Endozoicomonas sp. GU-1: one gene and its partner. The protein of the gene in region 1 interacts with the protein of each later gene in a pairwise test. Links are inferred from orthologs where the notes say so. Each region holds a gene or a part of one and is shown in the gene's direction. Other genes may lie near its edges.

The links. The genes of interacting proteins can lie anywhere in the genome.
Region 2: the proteins of O3276_RS23405 (region 1) and lysA interact in binary tests that used the Escherichia coli proteins (3 or more experiments, as listed by UniProt). The link is inferred for Endozoicomonas sp. GU-1 from one-to-one orthologs.

The regions. Positions count from the first base shown.
Region 1 is NZ_CP114771.1:5,573,856-5,578,917, forward strand. Bases 1,265-4,032 are described here. They hold O3276_RS23405 (response regulator), read left to right. Parts: upstream 1,265-2,171; coding sequence 2,172-2,894; downstream 2,895-4,032. Other genes in these bases: O3276_RS23400 (efflux RND transporter periplasmic adaptor subunit), read right to left, coding at 1,265-1,574; O3276_RS23410 (ATP-binding protein), read left to right, coding at 2,906-4,032. Outside these bases: more of O3276_RS23400, read right to left, coding at 345-1,264; more of O3276_RS23410, read left to right, coding at 4,033-4,297; nfi (deoxyribonuclease V), read left to right, coding at 4,290-4,991; O3276_RS23420 (hypothetical protein), read left to right, coding at 4,960-5,062. UniProt on the Escherichia coli protein: Response regulator member of the two-component regulatory system CpxA/CpxR which responds to envelope stress response by activating expression of downstream genes including cpxP, degP, dsbA and ppiA.
Region 2 is NZ_CP114771.1:2,690,403-2,694,274, forward strand. The notes cover bases 988-3,872. They hold lysA (diaminopimelate decarboxylase), read left to right. Parts: upstream 988-1,733; coding sequence 1,734-3,011; downstream 3,012-3,872. Other genes in these bases: cyaY (iron donor protein CyaY), read right to left, coding at 1,000-1,323; lptM (LPS translocon maturation chaperone LptM), read left to right, coding at 1,513-1,677. Outside these bases: O3276_RS11130 (DUF29 domain-containing protein), read right to left, coding at 46-519. UniProt on the Escherichia coli protein: Specifically catalyzes the decarboxylation of meso-diaminopimelate (meso-DAP) to L-lysine. Is not active against the DD- or LL-isomers of diaminopimelate.

The DNA.
Region 1 (5,062 bases):
CAGCGGCTACCCGGTTCTGCACGTTGACCATGGCGATGTCCTGGTCGGTGCCGGAATCAAAGGTGACGGTGATGGACACACTGCCATTATTGTAGGCTTTGGAGTCCATATAAATCATCCCTTCAACCCCGTTTACCTGCTCTTCAATGGGGCGCATAACCGCAGACTCCAGGGTTTCTGCATCGGCACCCGGGTAGGTGGCGTTGATGGTTACCTGGGGCGGCGTGATTTCCGGGAACATACTCACTGGCAGTGTTGTCAGCGAGATCAGACCGACCATGGTGATCACAATCGAGATGACGAATGCGAACTTGGGCCGGTTAATAAAAAACTGGCTGATCATCTCAGATATCCTGCTCCTGTGGCTTGGCGGAAGCGGGGGATGAAAGCGTACCGGTGGTTGGGTCTACATTAACCAGGGTTGGCGATACGGTGCCGCCCGGGCGCACTTTCTGCAGGCCCTGAACGACAATCTGTTCACCTTGCTTAAGGCCGGAGGTGACTGCCCACATGGCATTGATACGACGACCGACTTCCACCTGTCGGGTTTCAACGATATTTTCCGGCGTGACAACCAGGACAAAATAGCCGGACTGATCCTGCTGAACGGCGGCCTGAGGAATCAGGGGCATGGGCGTTTTCTGATGGCTTTCTGCCTGCAGCGTGACGTAGAGGCCCGGCAGAATAATACCCTGAGGGTTCGGGAAGGTGGCTCGCAGGGTCAGGGTACCCATGGTTTCATCGATCTGGGTGTCGGCAAAACTGAAGGTGCCTGGCTGGTCGTATTCAGTGCCATTGGGCAGTCTGAGAGAGAGCTTGAACCTGCCTTTTTCTTCGGCCTCAACGCTGGCTTCCTGCGCCGTTCTGGCTCCGGGGTGTTCCGCCAGATGGCTGATCAGCTGTCGTTCATCCACCTGAAAAGTAACATAGATTGGATCCATGCTGGTCAGCGTCGCCAGAGGCTGGCTGGTGGGTCCCACCAGATTGCCAACACTGTAGGTTGATTTGCCAATTTCCCCCGTGAAGGGTGCGGAAATTTGCGTGTAGCCAAGATTCAGCCGGGCTGTTTCCAGACTGGCTTCTGCAGCTTCCACCGCAGCCACTGCCTGAGCTTCCGAGCTGGTTTTATTATCGTAGTCAGCCTGACTGATCGCCCCCCGTTTTACCAGATCCCGGCTACGCTCAAGGTTTTTCCGGGCGTTAATAAGGGAAGCTTTGCTGCTTGCCAGCTGAGCCTCGGCACCTTTGAGGGCGGCTGCAAATGGTGCCCGGTCAATTTCGTAAAGCAGCTGGCCCTGTTCAACCATACCTCCTTCGGTAAAGTTTCTTTTGACCAGAAAGCCTTCTACACGAGCACGGATGTCTACCTCATTGATCGCTTCTGAACGGCCAATGTATTCATAATAGTCGCCGACTTCCTGATCGATTACACTGACAACCGATACACCGGGTGGCGGCATTTGATGTTGCGGCTGCTGCTCCTCCGAGCAACCGGCCAGAAGGAAAATAGAGGTGGCTAAAGCGCCTATCGGAAGCCATTTTCCGAGTTTACGATCAGTGATGTTAGCGATCATTGACAGCTCCGTACTGTTTGCATTCAGCAAAATACCTACCACTTATTTGTTTTTGCAAACGTCATAACCTGTTAGGGGAGAAGGTATTGGCGGTCTTAAGTATTACCCTGTATGACTTCAGGGGAAGGGCGTCTTTGGCGGGAAATGCCCCGTGCAAAGCGCCGGAGAGTATACAGGGTTATGTACTGTGACGGATAGTATGAGGTTCATCCATTCAGAGCCATGTGGAAAACCACTATTGGCGAATCCTTTACTGTTTAAAATGGAATAAGCCAGGGCTTTACACTGCTTTTACCGGATCTATTGACCCGATTGAGATGCAAGTCAATACACTGAATTCGAGATTCAGAAACAGTGATCAAAGTCGTTACTGTTTGGGGTTGATGTGTTGTCTTGCCGCTGTTTAACTAAGCATTCCTGTTTGATGAATGATATGATGTCCCGCGCTTTGGGCAAGCCTCTTAATTAAATCAATGAGCAGAGGCAGCCAGAAAACCCGGGCGGGGGCAGACTGGCCGTACCATCAGTTACTTTACGAGCTGTACCTTTAACCCCGCTTTCCCCCAAGGCGGGGTATTTTTTTATGGAGCACATGCTATGAGTCACTCTATAAGTACAGGCAAAACCAGTGCCAGGCTGTTGCTGATTGATGATGATATCGAGCTCTGTGAATTGCTGGTGGAATATCTGGCCACAGAAGGGTTTACGATCTCTGCGGTTCATGATGGTGAAGCCGGGGTTGATGCCGCTCTGTCCGGGATGCATGACCTGGTGCTGCTGGATGTCACCTTGCCGAAGCTGAACGGTTTTGATGCCCTGAAGCAGATACGCCAGCAGTCGGACATCCCGGTTCTGATGCTGACTGCCCGTGGCGATGATGTGGATCGGATTATCGGTCTGGAAATTGGCGCGGATGATTATTTGCCCAAGCCCTACAACCATCGTGAGCTGGTGGCCAGAATCAAGGCCATTCTGCGCCGTGGCCGTACACCATTGATTCCGGAAGGGACCAGTCGAACCCTGCAGATTGATGATATTGCCCTGAACCTGGCCAACCGTGAGGCCGCCATTGCCGGCGAACCACTGGAGTTGACGGCCACTGAATTTCTGGTGCTGAAATCGCTGATTGAAAAGGCCGGTGAACTGATCTCCCGGGATGACCTGACCCAGATCGCCCTTAACCGTAAGTTGACACTGTATGACCGGGCCATTGATATGCATGTGAGTAATGTGCGCAAAAAGATTGGTACCCGGCCTGACGGCAATCCAAGGATCAAAACCGTGCGTGGGTCTGGTTACTTTTATATTCTTCCGGGCTGATGGGGTTGCCAGTGCGAGTTAAAATCCCCGGGCTGGTGGTCTGGCCATGGCACAGTGTCTTCTGGAAGATTTTTCTGTGGTTCTGGCTGACCATGATTGCCATGCTGGTGACGCTGTTTCTGGCCTTTGCCATCACCGTCGATCCTTCGGACTTTCTGTCCGAGCGGCGGGCGCTGTTTCGTGAGCTGGAAATAGCGGCCCGTAAAATGGAGCTGCTCTCCCGTACTTCCGTGCATTTACCCATTCCCCGGTTCCCCGGCAGTGGTTACTACCTGTTCGATACCGAGGGCAATATTCTGGGCAGTGCGTCGATCTCTGAAGAGTTGATTTCTGCCTACAATAAAACCCGGAATCTCAGCGATCCGACCATTACCTTTCGCCGAGGGGTGGTGGTGGTCGGCCCACAGCGCATTACCCTGAATGATGCCCCCTACGAACTGTACCTCACCAAGGAGATGCCAATGCTGGTGCACTGGCGGGTGCAGCAGGTTATTGCACGTCAGTGGCATCTTATTATTCTGGCGTTGGGTGTCAGCTTCTTTCTCTGTGTGGTTCTGGCCCGCTACCTGGTGGGGCCGATTCGGAACTTGCAGCGGGCCTCCAGAAAGCTGGCCCGTGGCGACCTGAGTGCCCGGGTGGGCGGCAAGGTTGCCGGACGCCGGGATGAACTGGGTGAGTTGGCCAGGGATTTTGACCATATGGCGGAGCAGGTCGGGTCTCTGGTGTTCAGTAAAGAACGGTTGCTGCGGGATGTCTCCCATGAGTTAAGGTCGCCGTTAACCCGGTTGCAGATCTCTCTGGCGCTGGCCAGACGAAAAACGCCGGATGCCGAGGCAGAGCATGCGCGCATCGAGCGGGAGATAGAACGCCTGGATCAGTTGATCGGACAGATCATCCACTTTTCCCGTATTCAGCAAAATATGGCCAACATGGTCTGCGAGAAACTGGCTCTCGAAGGTATGCTGAAAAAGCTGGTGGACGATGGCAACTTTGAAGCCCAGGCCCGTGACAAGGCCGTGGTATTGAAAGAGACCGCTAAAATTGAGCTGGTGGCTGTACGAGAGTTTCTTTCCAGTGCGGTGGAAAACATCATCAGGAATGCGATCCGTTTCACTCCGGAAGGTTCGGAAGTTGAGGTACGGCTGTTTCGTGAGAACGATGTGGCGCTGATTCGTATTCGTGATTATGGGCCGGGGGTGCCTGAAGAGACCCTTGGCGATCTGTTTGAACCCTTCTTCCGGGTAGATGAAACCCGGGGTAAGGAAAATGATGGAACGGGTCTTGGCATGGCGATTGCAAGTACCGCAGTATCGCAACATAACGGCTCCATTGCTGCCCGCAATGCCCACCCGGGTCTTGAAGTGACCCTTCGTCTTCCGTTAAGGAATGGGTTGAGTGTCTGAGTTTGCTGACCTGCGCTGGGACCTGTCATTGGCCGAAGCCATATCCATGCAAACGACACTGGCCAGTCAGGTGATCCAACGGGATGACCTGCCTGAAATTACCCGTGTTGCCGGTGTTGATGTGGGCTTTGAGGATAACGGGCGGGTAACCCGTGCTGCCGTTGCGGTTCTGGCTTTTCCCTCTCTGCAACTGCTGGATTACACCATTGCTAAAGTACCGACCCGGATGCCCTATATTCCCGGGTTGCTGTCGTTCAGGGAATGCCCGGCGATTCTGGCAGCACTTGGCCAGTTGCGGATAACGCCTGATCTGTTGCTGTGTGATGGTCAGGGAGTGGCTCATCCACGGCGCTTTGGCGTTGCCTGTCACGTTGGTGTGCTCACCGGGCTGCCCGCCATTGGGGTTGCCAAGAGCCGACTGTGTGGAAACAGTGATACCCTGCCAGAGCAGAAAGGGGCCAGGGTTGAACTGCGGGATAATAATGAAGTGATTGGCAGTGTGCTGCGCACCCGAAGCGCAACCCGCCCACTGTACATCAGTATTGGCCATAGAATATCGTTGAACACGGCGGTGCATTATGTTGAATCATGTCTTACCCGCTTCCGGTTGCCGGAAACCACCCGTTGGGCAGATGCACTGGCTTCCAACCGGGGGCAGGCGGTTGCCAGGGCCAACCAGATTCTGGCTCGCTAACGTTTTCTGCGCTCTGGCAGTTATTCTCCTGGGGGGCTGTGCAGGAAATGACCGGGAGGTTTACAGCCAGC
Region 2 (3,872 bases), 2.9 Mb from region 1 along the record:
GCCACACAATGGGGTGAATCCTGGTGTTCACCATGCTTTCAAAACCTACTCCGGCCCCGGCGGAAACCCATCGGTCATAATCTGCTCCATGGTCCACGGATTGGTATCCGGAAACTCATCCTCCGGTATTTCCAACTCCCGGGAAGCATCCCGGCAAGCAATGGGATAACATTCCAGCAGGCTTTCATCCAACAGTTCATACAAGCTGGGGTTTTTCATCAACAGTCGTTTAACTATTGCCCGTTCTTTTGCCAGGCTGTAATCAATCACCATAAACCAGCTGCGGTACCAGCGACTCAAGGCATGCAGGTCTTCTTTGAAGGTGCGAATATGCCATTTAAGCAGAAGCACCAGGATCCGGGTCAGATGATTTTCCAGCGTGTTGACCTTTTCCTGGCCAAGGTCGTCTACCTCCTCAATCAGGTTCTCCAGGTCCAGAGCCCGAAACTTGTTTTTTTTCAGTAAATCAATTTGCTGACGGGTCCACTGATAAAAGTCCGTTTTGTACAGGTTACTCATAGTGATGATCTCCCGATGCTACTGATGTTTTTTTAAGAGCTTCAGTGTTGTCTCCAGCAATCTCCTGCAACCCTCTATCGCAGCTTCTGAGTCATCACCCAGTGAAGCAGAAGGCTTTTATTATTGTATTGATCCGTCCCAGAGCCTATCAGGATGATATTGACCGGGAGTAGGTGACAGCCTGGGGTATTGAGTTTAGTAAGACAGATGAGCAGATGATGATGGTTCCGGTTCTCTAATCTTGTCCTGATGGTAAAGAACCAATACCAGAGGAGACTGTCACAAACCGGCTGGAGTATAGGCCATGAATGTCGTGCCATGGGAATTTTGACAATAAATATGAAGTTTCAGCGCTGCCCGCTGCCCGAAAAAGACGGGCGACTTGTAGTTTTGCGGGAAGCGGGCAGCGGGCAGCGGCATTAACTAATGCTTCAGATAAACACGGAACTTATTCCGGAGCAAATCCCGGAAAGCAGAACGCTAAATAGATAACTGAACAACGTCGCCTGTTTGTTCGGTAAGGCAACGATTAAGCACCGCGAGAAAGGTGTCCCCCCGGCCATCGAGCAGCCAGTCCCCCTGCTCTTCATCGTAGTCAAAATGGAATCCACCACTGCGGGCGGCCATCCATAGCTGTAGCAGCGGGGTCTGGCGGCTGAGAATAATTTTGCTGTTGTCTTCACAGGTTAACGTGAGAATGCCTGCTGATGTTTCATAGTCAATGTCCAGTTCGGCATCGTCTATGGCGTCTTCAATGGCCAGCATCAGGCCATCCAGAAGTTCATTATATTGACGCTCTTTCATTCCTGTCTCGGTGCAATTTAATCTGAATGGGGGAATTTTAGCCTGCTTCCGGCGTTGCTGATAGAGCCTTCCATGAAAAGAGAGCGCTGCCACCGCATGCCGAGTTGCCTCAATTATGGAATATTCGGGCTAGAGCCATCGCTAATTAGACAGTTATACTGTGGCCTATTCAGAATTAAGGATCAGATTATGAGATTGTTCACTGCTGACCATCGGCTGAAAACTTCCGCTCTGGCCGCTGCTGCGTTTTTCGTGCTGCTGCTCACAGGCTGTGGTCAAAAGGGTGACCTTTATCAACCAGCATCATCTCTGGCTGATGCATCGGCAGCTCTGGAAGAAACAGTCGTTGAATAAAGAGCAGTTCTGGCTAATTACATCAATAAATAAGTGAAATGGGGAACAGTCACCTTATGGAGTGGTTTACGTTTCAGCCCGCTGAACCAGCGGCCGGTAGCCAGTTGTTTGCCGAAGAGATTCCGGTGCAACAGCTGGCCCGCCAGTATGGTACGCCTTTATATGTCTACTCCAGACGAGCCCTGGAAGCCAGCTATCAGGCCTATTATCAGGCCATGGCTGACACCCCCCACTTGATTTGTTATGCGGTAAAAGCGAACAGCAACCTGGCGGTGCTGAATGTTCTGGCCCGGTTGGGGGCTGGCTTTGATATTGTCTCGGTCGGGGAGCTGGAACGGGTGCTCGCGGCAGGCGGTGATCCCGCCAGGGTGGTGTTTTCCGGAGTGGCCAAGCAGCGTCATGAAATTCGCCGGGCGCTGGAAGTGGGTGTCCACTGCTTCAATATTGAATCAGAACAGGAGCTGGAGCATATTCAGGAAGAAGCACTGGCGATGAATCAAGTGGCCCGCATCTCCCTGCGGGTCAACCCGGATGTGGATGCCCGGACTCACCCCTATATCTCCACTGGCCTGAAAGATAATAAGTTCGGCATTGATATTAACCGGGCTCCTGCGGTTTATGCCCGGGCTGCTGAATTGAGCCATATTGAGGTGGTGGGTGTTGATTGCCATATCGGTTCCCAGCTGACCACCACCGAGCCTTTCCTGGATGCGCTGGATCGTCTGCTGCTATTAATGGATCAGTTGCAGGCGCAGGGGATTCATTTGCAGCATCTGGATATTGGCGGTGGCCTGGGGGTTCAGTATCAGGATGAGACGATTCCCTCACCTGCGGATTATCTGGTGTCGGTCAAACAGCGCCTTGTTGAGCGGGGCTATGGCGATGTGATGCTGGTGGTGGAGCCGGGTCGGTCTATTGCTGCCCAGGCGGGTATCCTGCTGACCCGCGTTGAGTTGATCAAGGCAACTGAGCAGAAGCATTTTGCCATTGTGGATGGTGCAATGAATGACTTGTTGAGACCGTCCATCTACAGTGCCTGGCATACTATTGCCAATACGGCGCAGCACGCGGATGTGGATACTCAGGTGTATGATATTGTCGGGCCTGTTTGTGAAAGTGGCGACTTTCTGGGCAAAGCACGGAATCTGGCCATCCGGGAAGGTGATCTGCTGGCGGTGTATTCGGCGGGTGCCTACGGTTTTGTTATGAGTTCCAACTACAATACCCGCAATCGAGCCGCCGAAATCATGGTTGATGGTACTCAATCTTATGTGATCCGTCGTCGGGAAACCGTTGCCGAGCAGTTTGCCTCAGAAAGCCTGCTGCCGTCGTAAAGTATCAGGAAAGAATGAACTATATGTTGCTACATTTCACCAAAATGCATGGGCTGGGTAACGACTTTATGGTGGTCGATATGGTGTCCCAGAACCTGCGCCTGCCGCCGGAAAAAATCCGCCGCCTGGCGGACCGGCGGTTTGGGATCGGCTTTGACCAGTTGCTGCTGGTTGAGCCCCCGACCAATCCTGATATGGACTTTCGCTACCGCATCTTTAATGCCGATGGCAGTGAAGTGGAGCAGTGTGGCAATGGGGCCCGTTGTTTCGCCCGTTTTGTTCGGGACAAAAAGCTGATCGGCAGAGACCGGATCCGGGTACAAACCGCCGGGGGCAACATTGAGCTGACGATTCAGAGCAATGGCGAGGTTTGCGTGGATATGGGGATGCCGAGGCTGGACCCTGAACAGGTGCCGTTTAATGCGCAGCAGCGTTCAGTGACCTATCCCCTGACGGTTGATGGCCAGGTTATCGAAGGTTTCTGCCGTATCCATGGGCAATCCCCACTGCGTTTATCGGGTGGATGATGTGCACAGGGCTCCCGTGGACACCTGGGGGCCGATGATTGAAGCCCATCCGGATTTCCCCCGGAAATGTAACGCCGGATTTATGCAGGTCCTCAGTACCGATGAAATTAACCTGCGGGTATTTGAGCGCGGCGTTGGTGAAACCCTCGCCTGTGGCACCGGTGCCTGTGCCGCTGTGGTGGCAGGACGCCTGCAAGGTTTGCTGGGCGATACCGTTAAAGTGAACTTGCCCGGTGGTAGCCTGTCTATTTATTGGCCGGGAGAGGGCAGTCCGGTTATGATGACAGGCGCAGCAACCCGGGTTTATGAAGGATACACCCGGCTATAAATCCGC